DNA from 3 places in the Kribbella sp. NPDC050241 genome. Region 3 is predicted to be linked to each of the others. Evidence: predicted binding sites of a transcription regulator. Region 3 holds the regulator's gene; each other region holds the start of a gene.
The links. Region 3 encodes HrcA, which represses chaperone genes, less so after heat shock. Its sites were predicted from a motif close to TTGGCACTCGNNNNNNNCGAGTGCCAA; they were not measured.
Positions count from the first base shown of each region.

Region 1: groL (chaperonin GroEL) is a predicted target of HrcA. The motif match lies at 2,386-2,412, and genes of this name have one in related genera.
Region 2: groES (co-chaperone GroES) is a predicted target of HrcA. The motif match lies at 2,436-2,462, and genes of this name have one in related genera.

Region 1 is NZ_JBITJE010000003.1:203,296-207,311, forward strand. Features, by position in the region: gene ACIBG5_RS15545 (glycoside hydrolase family 6 protein) at 1-487, shown strand, start outside; gene groL (chaperonin GroEL) at 578-2,203, opposite strand; gene ACIBG5_RS15555 (hypothetical protein) at 2,437-3,000, shown strand; gene ACIBG5_RS15560 (MmcQ/YjbR family DNA-binding protein) at 3,019-3,360, opposite strand; gene ACIBG5_RS15565 (PspC domain-containing protein) at 3,519-3,851, shown strand.
Region 2 is NZ_JBITJE010000003.1:248,056-252,071, forward strand. Features, by position in the region: gene ACIBG5_RS15735 (GNAT family N-acetyltransferase) at 1-189, opposite strand, end outside; gene groL (chaperonin GroEL) at 260-1,879, opposite strand; gene groES (co-chaperone GroES) at 2,008-2,304, opposite strand; gene ACIBG5_RS15750 (peptidoglycan-binding protein) at 2,587-3,198, shown strand; gene ACIBG5_RS15755 (methyltransferase domain-containing protein) at 3,208-4,016, shown strand, end outside.
Region 3 is NZ_JBITJE010000007.1:109,896-113,911, reverse strand. Features, by position in the region: gene ACIBG5_RS29515 (Gfo/Idh/MocA family protein) at 1-876, shown strand, start outside; gene hrcA (heat-inducible transcriptional repressor HrcA) at 996-2,018, shown strand; gene dnaJ (molecular chaperone DnaJ) at 2,048-3,190, shown strand; gene ACIBG5_RS29500 (16S rRNA (uracil(1498)-N(3))-methyltransferase) at 3,238-3,954, shown strand.

The DNA.
Region 1 (4,016 bases), on a different contig from region 3:
GCTGCTCAAGTACGCCGCCAACCAGTTCGCGACGCAGAACCCGAACACCTGGGCCTACATGGACGCCGGTACGGCGACCACGCTCGAGACCAAGGAGATGGCACGGCGGCTGCGGCTGGTCGACATCGGCAAGATCCGCGGCTTTGCGCTGAACACGTCGAACTACTACACGACCGAGGAATCTGCGGCGAAGGGCACCGCGATCAAGGCGGCGCTTGGCGGCGCCGGTGAGTTCGTCATCGACACCAGCCGCAATGGCAACGGCTCCAACGGCACGTGGTGCAACCCCACCGGCCGAAAGCTGGGCGCCCCGACTCAGGTTGGCGCCGCACCAGACGAGTCCACCCCCACAACCAGCACACCCGCCGATCTGCTGCTCTGGCTCACCACACCCGGAACCTCCGACGGGCTCTGCGGACTCACCCCGACCGTCCCTCTCGGCACCTTCTCCCCCGTCCTCGCCACCCACCTGATCACCGGCACCTGACACACAACCCCCCACCGACAACGGAAAGCGGTCCCGGGTGGGGACCCGGGACCGCTTTTGTCCTGCTTATATGCCGTCGGACTTCCTAGCTCAGAAGTCCATGCCGCCCATGTCGGGCGCGCCACCCGGAGCGGCCGAGGCCTTCTCCGGCTTGTCGGCGATGACGGCCTCGGTGGTGAGGAACAGGGCCGCGATCGACGCCGCGTTCTGCAGCGCCGAGCGAGTCACCTTGGCCGGGTCGATGATGCCGGTCGCGATCAGGTCGACGTACTCGCCGGTCGCGGCGTTCAGGCCGTGTCCGGTCGGGAGGTTGCGGACCTTCTCCACCACGACGCCGCCCTCGAGGCCGGCGTTGATCGCGATCTGCTTCAGCGGGGCCTCGACGGCGTGGCGCACGATCTGCGCTCCGGTCGCCTCGTCACCCTCGAGCTCCAGCTTCTCGAACGCCGCCACGGACGCCTGCAGCAGAGCCACGCCGCCACCGGCGACGATGCCCTCCTCGACGGCCGCCTTCGCGTTGCGAACAGCGTCCTCGATGCGGTGCTTGCGCTCCTTCAGCTCGACCTCGGTGGCCGCGCCGACCTTGATCACCGCAACGCCACCGGCCAGCTTGGCCAGCCGCTCCTGCAGCTTCTCGCGGTCGTAGTCGGAGTCCGACTTCTCGATCTCGGCGCGGATCTGGTTCACCCGGCCGGAGATCTGGTCGGCGTCACCCTCGCCCTCGACGATGGTCGTCTCGTCCTTGGTGACGACGATCTTGCGGGCCTGGCCGAGCAGCTCCAGGTCGACGGAGTCCAGCTTGAGGCCGACCTCCTCCGAGATGACCTCGCCGCCGGTGAGGACGGCGATGTCGACCAGCATGGCCTTGCGGCGGTCACCGAAGCCCGGCGCCTTGACGGCGACGGCCTTGAAGGTGCCCTTGATCTTGTTGACGACCAGGGTGGCCAGCGCCTCGCCCTCGATGTCCTCGGCGATGATGGCCAGGGCCTTGCCGGTCTGCATGACCTTCTCCAGCACCGGGACCAGGTCCTTGATGCTCGAGATCTTGCTGTTGACGATCAGGATGTACGGGTCGTCCAGGACCGCTTCCATCCGCTCCGTGTCAGTCACGAAGTACGGCGAGATGTAGCCCTTGTCGAAGCGCATACCCTCGGTGAGCTCGAGCTCGAGGCCGAAGGTGTTGCTCTCCTCGACGGTGATGACGCCTTCCTTGCCGACCTTGTCCATCGCCTCGGCGATGATCTGGCCGACCTGGTTGTCAGCGGCCGAGATGGACGCGGTCGACGCGATCTGCTCGCGGGTCTCGACGTCCTTGGCCAGCTTGAGCAGCTGCTCGCTGACCGCCTCGGTCGCCTTCTCGATGCCCTTCTTCAGGCCCATCGGGTTGGCGCCGGCGGCGACGTTGCGCAGTCCCTCGCGGACGAGAGCCTGAGCCAGCACGGTGGCGGTGGTAGTGCCGTCACCCGCGACGTCGTCGGTCTTCTTGGCAACTTCCTTGACGAGCTCGGCCCCGATCTTCTCGTACGGGTCCTCGAGCTCGATCTCCTTGGCGATCGAGACACCGTCGTTGGTGATCGTGGGGGCGCCCCACTTCTTCTCCAGGACGACGTTGCGGCCCTTCGGGCCAAGCGTCACCTTGACGGCATCGGCGAGGGTGTTCATACCCCGCTCGAGGCCGCGGCGCGCCTCTTCGTTGAAAGAAATCAGCTTGGGCATTCTCCGCGAGTCCTCCCGCGTCGAGTCTTGGTGGTTCAGCCGGCCGGATGCCCGCGACGGACGGCACCGGCAGCGTGGCGGTCACGTCCCGCCACAGTCCCAGCACCTCATCGAGGCCGTCTTCTGTCCCACTCCACGAGCACGAGCCTTATCACTCTCACCCATGGAGTGCTAACCAAGTATTAGCACTCGCCCCAAACGAGTGCAAGCCAGCCCCTCGCTACCGTAAGCGCATGGTGGAGGTGCGACCGGCGGGTCCGGACTCGTGGCGGGACGTGGCAACGGTGATGGGTGAGCGCGGCGATCCGTCGCGCTGCCTGTGCCAGTATTTCCGTCTCCGCGGCCGTGCCTGGTCCGACGCCACCCCGGACGAGAATCGCCAGGGCTTGCGCTCCCAGGTATGTCACGGTGAGCGACCACCCGGCGTCCTTGCGTACGACGGCGATACGCCGATCGGCTGGTGTGCAGTCGCCCGACGTACGTCGTACCCACGGGTCCTGGCCTCACCCCACTGGCGGACGGATCACCCCGACTCGTGGGTGATCACCTGCTTCGTCGTACCGGTCGGGAAGCGCCGGAAGGGCGTTGCGGGTGAACTGGCGGCCGGCGCCGTCGCCATGGCCCGCGAGTACGCCGCTCCGTCCGTGGAGGGCTGCGCGGTCGACACCACACTGGCCGGCCGCACTCCGTCAGCGGATCTCTACCGCGGCCCGCTGTCCGTCTTCCTGGACGCCGGCTTCACCGAGGTGAGCCGCACCAGCCCGCAGTGGGTCCTGGTCCGCAAGCTCCTCGACTAGACCCTGGACTCGAGTCGACTAGACCTTGGACTCGAGTTGGGCGACCAGGAACTTCGGTGCGGTCAGGCGCCAGGCCTCGGTGATCAACTCCTGCACCTCGTCGTCGTCAGCGGCGGCCAGGTCGATCTCCAGCCAGGCGAACCGGCCGCCCTCCCAGGAAGGTGAGTAGACCTCTGGGTTCTCCGCGACCAGCGCCTGTTGCTCCTCGCGGAGCGCCTTGAGCATCAGCCTGCTCTCGTCCTCGGACATGTAGGCGAAACCCTTCTTGCGGACCTTGAAGGCCGGCTGGCCGGCCCAGCCCTCATGCTCCTCCGCCCCCGGCAACCCCTGCATCACCTTCAGCACCGTCTGCGCGTCCATCCCCCGACGGTAAATGCGGCCACCGACAGTCCGAAGGTCCGCTGATCCGGGCCGAAAGTGGTAAGGGCCGCCGGGTCAGGGACACCGGGGTCAGGCCAGGGGTCGGGTCGGTACCGATCCTGATGTGGCGGACCGCCTCCGGGCGGGAGAGTAGAGCCATGACGAACTCCAACGCACCGTTCCAGAACCTCTCCGGCAAGGTCCTCCGCCGGTCCAAGTCCCAGCGGATGCTGTCGGGTGTCTCCGGCGGGCTCGCGGAGTACTTCAACATCGACGTGACCCTGGTCCGCCTCGCCATCGTCGGCCTGACCCTGATCACCGGCGGCACCGCGCTGCTCGGCTACGCGGTCGCGTGGATCGTGATCCCCGAGGCCGACGGCAAGGCGGTCTGGCAGAACGTCCAGCAGTCCGTGAACCAGCCCAACTCCCCCGAGGCCGACATCGCCTCCCGCATCTACGACGACAACAACAGCAAGCCCCCGGCGGCGTGACCACCCCTGCGCCGTACCCCGGCGCAGCCACCCCCGGACCCAGCGCGGCAGGGTGACCACAACCACCGTCACCCTGCCGCCCTGCATCGGCGACCGACTCCCGTCATGACGAGTTCTCGCCAGCCGGATCGATTGCCGGTATCCCTCCGGGCTCCTTACGTTCCA
Region 2 (4,016 bases), on a different contig from region 3:
CAGCGCCACGTGCCCCACCACGCGCCCGTCGCTGACAGCCACCCAGCACCCGAGCCCGTCCTCCGGCGTCAACCACTTCCGCGCATCCGCCGGCCAGTTCACCGGGTACCCGGCCACCTCGTGCACATCCCGCAACAGCCGGACGCAGATGTCCAGGTCCTGCTTGCCACGTTCTCTGATCAGCGTCACAAGCCCATCCCAACAGAACACCGCCCCGGCAGGACTGCCGGGGCGGTGCTGTGGAACTACTACCTGAGGATCAGTGACCGTGACCGTGGCCGTGACCGGCTGCGGCGGGCTCCTCTTCCTCGGGCTTGTCGACCACGAGGGTCTCGGTGGTGAGCAGCAGCGCGGCGATCGAGCCGGCGTTGGCGAGCGCGGACCGGGTCACCTTGACCGGGTCCAGCACGCCCTGGGCCAGCAGGTCGCCGTACTCGCCGGTGGCGGCGTTGAAGCCGCTGCCGACCTCCAGCTCCGCGACCTTGGCGGTCACGACGTAGCCCTCGTAGCCGCCGTTCTCGGCGATCCAGCGCAGCGGCTCGACGATCGCCTTGCGGACGATCCGGACACCGGCGAGCTCGTCACCCTCGAGGTCCAGTCCCTTGTCCAGGACGGCAGCCGCGTGCACGAGGGCGGAGCCGCCGCCGGCGACGATGCCCTCCTCGATCGCGGCCCGGGTCGCGGACACAGCGTCCTCGATCCGGTGCTTCTTCTCCTTCAGCTCGACCTCGGTGGCCGCGCCGACCTTGATCACGCAGACGCCACCGGCCAGCTTGGCCAGCCGCTCCTGCAGCTTCTCGCGGTCCCAGTCGGAGTCGGTGCGCTCGATCTCGGCCTTGATCTGGTTCACCCGGCCGTCGATGTCGTCGGACTTGCCGGCGCCGTCGACCACCGTGGTGTTGTCCTTGGAGACCACGATCCGGCGCGCCGAACCGAGCACCTCCAGACCGACCTGGTCCAGCTTCAGCCCGACCTCCGGAGCAACGACCTGCGCGCCGGTCAGCGCGGCCAGGTCCTCCAGCATCGCCTTGCGGCGGTCACCGAAGCCCGGCGCCTTGACGGCGACGGAGGTGAAGTTGCCGCGGATCTTGTTGACCACGAGGGTGGACAGGGCCTCGGCCTCGACGTCCTCGGCGATGATCAGCAGGGTCTTGCCGGACTGTACGACCTTCTCCAGCAGCGGCAGCAGGTCCGCGATCGCGGAGACCTTGCCCTGGTGGATCAGGATGTACGGGTCCTCCAGCACCGCTTCGCCGGCCTCGGCGTCGGTGATGAAGTACGGCGAGATGAAGCCCTTGTCGAACTGCATGCCCTCGGTGAACTCGAGCTCGGTCCCGAAGGTGTTCGACTCCTCGACGGTGATCACACCGTCCTTGCCGACCTTGTCGAACGCGTCCGCGATCAGGGCGCCGATCTCGGCGTCCCGGGCGGAGATGGTGGCGACGTGGGCCATGTCGCCCTTGTCGTCGACCGGCCGCGCGGTCTCGATCAGCTTGGCCGACACGGCCTCGACGGCCGCCTCGATGCCCTTCTTCAGGCCCATCGGGTTGACCCCGGCCGCGACGGCCCGCAGGCCCTCGTGCACCAGTGCCTGCGCCAGCACCGTCGCGGTGGTGGTGCCGTCACCGGCGATGTCGTTGGTCTTGGTGGCGACCTCCTTGGCCAACTGCGCACCAAGGTTCTCGAACGGGTCGTCCAGCTCGACCTCACGGGCGACGGTGACACCGTCGTTGGTGATGGTCGGGGCGCCCCACTTCTTGTCCAGGACGACGTAGCGGCCCTTCGGCCCCAGCGTCACCTTCACCGTGTTCGCGAGCTTGTCGACGCCGCGCTCCAGCGCGCGCCGAGCGTTCTCGTCGAACTCGAGGATCTTCGGCATGAAAAATCCAGTCCCTCTCTGAAATTCGCGCTTCGTAACAGCAGTTCCGAGCTCGCTGCCCCGGACCGACTCCGCCCCGGCGCCGGGAGGGCACCAGGGCGGTGTCAGTCAGGAACAGCGAGCGGCCGTCACTTGCTGACGACTGCGAGGATGTCGCGGGCGCCCAGGATCAGGTAGTCCTGGCCGTCGTACTTGACCTCGGTGCCGCCGTACTTGGAGTAGATGACCTTGTCGCCGACGGCGACGTCCAGCGGGACGCGGTTGCCGTTGTCGTCGATGCGGCCGGGGCCGACGGCGAGGATCTCGCCCTCCTGGGGCTTCTCCTTGGCGGTGTCCGGGATCACCAGGCCGGACTTCGTGGTCTGCTCGGCTTCGAGCGGCGCGACGAGGACGCGGTCCTCGAGCGGCTTGATCGTGACCGACACTTGCTGACCTCCACGGTCGATTTGCTTGTCTGCAGTTCAGGGTGGTCGCGCTCCCCTGCCGTCGCGGGGGTCAGAGGCCGGACCGCTGGCACCCTCGGGTGGAGAGTGCCAACACCGAATCTAGGCCGCGATTAGCACTCGGTCAACTCGAGTGCCAGACTTCCTCTGTCGGCGGAGTCTGTGACCGGCCGGGTACGGATTGTGGCCGAACGCTGGGCCTGACCCCGGTCGCCGTGCGACCGTTTCCCCAGGAGGGCTTCCCACCGGGTCCGAGGAGAGACCATGGCCATCAGCTTCCCGTCTCTACCCAACCTGTCCGGGCGCACGATCGCGGTCCTTGCCGCAGTGGGCGTGGTGGCCGTCGGAGCGGTCGCCGCCGGAGCGTCGAAGGACCAGCCGGCCACCCCGAGCGTTGGAGCTCCCGCCGCAGATCAGCCGGCGGAGCAGGCTCCGGCCGATCAGTCGACCGACCCGACCCGCACCTCCGCCGAGGCAGAGACCAAGGCCGCGGCCGCACTGCCACAGTGCCGCGCGGCCATCCTGGTGCCGGTCAACAGCAGCTGGGGCATCCCGATGCCGTCGATCTACGCGAGCAAGAGCACCACCTGCAACCTCATGTACGGCGACGACCCACACCGCGGTTCCACCGTGTACGGCGACCCCGACACCGCCATCCAGGTCCTGCAGCGCAACCTGAACTTCTGCTACGGCACCCACCTCGCAGTCGACGGCATCTACGGCAGCAACACCCGTGCAGTGGTCAAGACGGTGCAGCGCAAGCACAAGCTCGTGGTGGACGGCATCTACGGCCCCAAGACCCGCGCGGCCATGAACTGGCGCCTCTACTCCTCCGCCACCAACAGCTGGAGCAGGAGCTGCTCGAGCCCGCTCTAGGGTGTGTGGGTGACTGTCACCGCGTTGCTGGACGGGTCGGGCGCCGAGGTGCTCGCTGAGGCCTGTGCGGCGTACCAGCCCGGCAAGGAGCTGCAACTGGTCGAGAGGCTGCGGCGCAGGTACGACGCGACGCTTGTGACGATCGCGGTCACTCAGGCATCGCTGCGGCACCGGGCGGTCGCCAAGTTCGGAGCGGATGCGGCCCGGATGTACTTCACCCCGGACGGTCTGGAGCAGGCCACCAGGACCACGGTCGGCACGCACCGGGCCGCACGCATCGCGGCGGCGTTGCCGGGCAGCAGTGTGGTCGACCTGGGCTGCGGGATCGGTGGCGACCTGATCAGTGCGGCCCGCGCCGGTCTACGGGTCACCGGCGTCGAACGCGACCCGGAGACCGCAGCTACAGCCCGCGCCAACCTGGCCGCGCTCGGTCTGCCCGGTGAGGTCATGGTCGGCGACGCCGAGTCCACCGAGCTCACGCCATACGACGTCGTGTTCGCGGACCCCGCTCGACGCGCTGATGGTCGACGCGTGTTCGACCACAATGCCTACTCACCGCCGTGGACCTTTGTCGCCGAGCTCTTGCAGCGCACTGCCTGCGTGAAGGTCGCGCCTGGCATCCCGCACGACGCCGTACCCGAGGGCGTCGAGGCGGAGTGGATCTCCGACGCCGGTGAGGTGAAGGAGGCCGCGCTGTGGTCCGGGGCGCTGTACACCGGCACCCCGCGGCGGGCGACGTTGCTACCCAGTGGCGTGAGTGTGGCGGATGCGCCCGAGGCTGAGAGCGGTCCGGTCGAGCGGTTCATCTATGAGCCGGA
Region 3 (4,016 bases):
GCCGCCCACGCGCCCGTGCACCACGCCGCGCTCGAAGCCGGCAAGCACGTGTACGGCGAGAAGCCGCTGGCCGTGGACCGGGCCGAGGCGGAGCCGCTGCTCAAGTACGCCGCCGCGAACAACCTCCGCGTCGGCTGCGCGCCGGACACTGTGCTCGGCACTGGTACCCAGACCGCCCGGGCTGTCATTGACCGCGGCGACATCGGCGTACCGACGGCTGCCACGGCATCGTTTTTCACGCCCGGGCACGAGCTGTGGCACCCGGCGCCGGAGTTCTACTACCAGCCCGGCGGCGGTCCGGTCCTCGACATGGGTCCGTACTACGTGACGAGCCTGGTGACCTTGCTCGGTCCGGTCCGACGCGTCACCGCCCGGGCCGGTCAGTCGAAGCAGGAGCGGAAGATTCACACCGGTCCGCGAGCCGGCGAGACCTTCCCGGTCCAGGTGCCGACGCACGTGACCGGCGTACTGGAGCACGAGTCGGGTGCGCTGACCACGGTGCTGATGTCGTTCGACATCTGGGCCGCGCGGTTGCCGCGGATCGAGGTGCACGGGACCGAGGGCAGCCTGTCGGTACCCGACCCGAACGGGTTCGATGGCAAGGTCGAGATCGCTACCACGGCCAACCGCGACTGGACCGAGGTCCCGGTCGCCGGTGGGTACGCCGGAGCCGGCCGGGGCGTCGGGGTCGCGGACATGGCTCGTGCTGTCCGCACAGGTCAGCCGCACCGGGCCGACGGTGCACTGGCCTACCACGTGCTCGACGTACTCGAGTCCTTGCTCGAAGCGGCTGCCCAGGACCAGCCCGTGGATGTCGCGAGCACAGCCACCCGGCCCGCCGCCGTACCGTTGGGAGCGTCCCCCGAGCTCGCCTGAGACCCGTCCCACGCCGTCACGCGTCGGTGCGAGCTACTACGGCTCGGTAGACTGGCACTCGTTTCAGCTGAGTGCCAAGGGTCACTGAGTCGTACGTCGAGGCGAGGGAGGTGGTGCGCGTGCTGGACGATCGCAAGCTGGATGTTCTCCGCGCCATCGTCGAGGACTACGTGGCGACCCATGAGCCGGTCGGCTCGAAGACGCTGGTGGACCGGCACAACCTCGGGGTGTCGCCGGCAACCGTGCGTAACGACATGGCTGCGCTGGAGGAGGAGGGGTACATCACCCAGCCGCACACCAGCGCTGGCCGGATCCCGACCGACGCGGGCTACCGGCTGTTCGTGGACAAGCTGAGCACGGTCAAGACGCTGTCGCCGGCCGAGAAGAAGGCGATCACCTCGTTCCTGGCCGGCGCGGTCGACCTGGACGACGTCGTACGCCGTACTGTCCGGCTGCTGGCCCAGATCACCCGCCAGGTGGCGATCGTGCAGTACCCGTCGCTCAACCGTTCCAGCGTCCGGCACATCGAGGTCGTCACGATGACCCCGCGCCGGCTGCTGCTGGTGCTGATCACCAGCACCGGCCGGGTCGAGCAGCGGATCGTCGAGCAGACGAACGACGTCGACGAGCAACTGATCGCCGACCTGCGGTCGCGGCTGAACACCGCACTATCCGGGCAGCGGCTGACCGAGGCCACCACGTCCCTGGCCGCGGTCACCGACCTGTTCGCCCCGGCGGACCGGCCACTGGTCGCGGCGATCGTGACGACGCTGCTGGAGACGTTCACCGACGAGGTCGGCGAGCAGCGGATCGCCGTCGGCGGCGCCGCCAACCTGACCCGGTACGGCGACGACTTCGAGCGGAACGTGAAGCCGGTGCTGGAGGCGCTGGAGGAGCACGTCATTCTGCTCAAGCTCCTCGGCGAGGCCACCAACCCGCAGACCCTGACGGTCCGCATCGGGCACGAGAACCCGTTCGAGGAACTGGCCACCACCTCGGTGGTCGCGACCGGCTACGGGTCAAAGTCGGAGGCGCTGGCCACGCTCGGCATCGTCGGCCCGACCCACATGGACTATCCGAGCACGATGGGCGCCGTGAGGGCCGTCGCGCGCTACGTCAGCCAGATATTGGCGGACTCCTAAATGACTGAACCCAACCCCTGGTCTGGAGTATGAGCACCGATTACTACGCCGTCCTGGGCGTCAGCCGCGACGCGACGCCGGACGAGATCAAGAAGGCGTACCGCAAGCTGGCACGCCAGTACCACCCGGACGTGAACGACTCCGAGGACGCCCACCACAAGTTCCAGGAGATCGGCCGCGCCTTCCAGGTGCTGAGCGACCCGCAGAAGCGGCAGCTGCACGATCTCGGCGGTGACCCGTTCGCGACCGCGGGCGCCGGCCCGGGCGGCGCGGGCTTCGGCCAGGCCTTCACGTTCACCGACATCATGGACGCCTTCTTCGGCCAGACCGGCGGGGCCACCCGCGGGCCGCGGCCGCGGACCCGGCGCGGCCAGGACGCGCTGATCCCGCTGCGGATCGACCTGGCCGAGGCCGCGTTCGGCACCACCCGGGAGCTGAAGGTCGACACCGCCGTACTGTGCCCGACCTGTTCGGGTTCGGGAGCGGCGGCGGGCTCCGAGCCGGTCACCTGCGAGATCTGCCACGGTCGCGGCGAGGTCACCCACACCCAGCGGTCGTTCCTCGGCGAGGTCCGCACCATGCGGCCGTGCCCGAACTGCCGCGGCTTCGGTACGACGATCCCGAACCCGTGCGTCGAGTGCGCCGGCGACGGCCGGGTCCGGTCCCGCCGCACCGTCACGGTCAAGATCCCCGGTGGCGTCGACAGCGGCACCCGGGTGCAGCTGTCCGGCCAGGGCGAGGTCGGCCCCGGCGGCGGCCCGGCCGGCGACCTGTACGTCGAGATCGAGGTCGAGCCGCACGACATCTTCACCCGCAACGGCGACGACCTGCACTGCACGGTGACGCTGCCGATGACGGCGGCCGCGCTCGGCACCACGATCGACCTGCCCACGCTGGAGGGCGAGACCACGCCACTGGAGATCCGGCCCGGCACGCAGTCCGGGACGGCGATGACGCTGACGGCTCGTGGTGTCCCGCGCCTGCGGCACGCGGGTCGCGGCGACCTGATCGTCCAGGTGATCGTCGAGACCCCGACCAGGCTGGACGACTCCCAGGTCGATCTGCTCCGCCAGTTGGCCGAGGCTCGTGGCGAGGAGCGTCCGCAGGGTCAGGTCCAAGCCGCCCACAAGGGCGTCTTCGGTCGCCTCCGCGACGCCTTCGGCGCCCACTGAAACAGGCTCGGCCGGCTCCGCCGGCCTCGCGGGAAGGTGATGGGCTGGTGGGCGTTGCCGTTTTCTTCGCGCCGGAACTCGTGGGCGACGAACTGACGCTGGACGGCGCAGAGGGCCGGCATGCGGCGGTGGTTCGGCGGATCGGCCCTGGTGAGCGCATTCGGTTGACCGACGGTCGTGGTTCGTGGGCCGAAGGCCCGGTGACGGCTGCGTCCAAGGCCGGGGTGACCGTGGCGGTGCAGCAGCGTGGGCACGAGCCGGCGGCTTTGCCTCGGTTGGTGGTGGTGCAGGCGTTGCCGAAGGGCGAGCGGGCCGAGCTCGCGGTGGAGATGCTGACCGAGGTCGGGGTCGATGTGATCGTCCCGTGGAACGCGGAGCGGAGTCAGTTCCGCAACAACCCCGAGCGGTCCGCGAAGACGTACGCGAAGTGGCGGGCCTGGGCGTTCGAAGCCAGCAAACAGTCCCGCCGCTCCTGGTTCGCCACCGTGGAGCCCATCGCGAGTACGCCGGAGGTCGCGCGACTACTTTCCGCCGCGGCACTCCCCGTCGTACTGCACGAGGAAGCCAAGACGCCGCTCGCCTCGCTCGAACTCCCGACCGAGGGCGACATCGTCATCGTCATAGGCCCGGAAGGCGGCATCGCCCCGGCCGAGCTGGCCACCTTCGCCGCCGAGCCCATCCGCCTCGGCGACACGGTCCTCCGCACCTCAACCGCCGGCGTAGCCGCAGCCGCCGCCCTCCTATCCCACTCCCGCTGGACCTAGCAACCGACCCGGCCGATGGCGGGTTGTTTCATCGCTGGCGTCAAAGAACCGGCTAGCGAGCG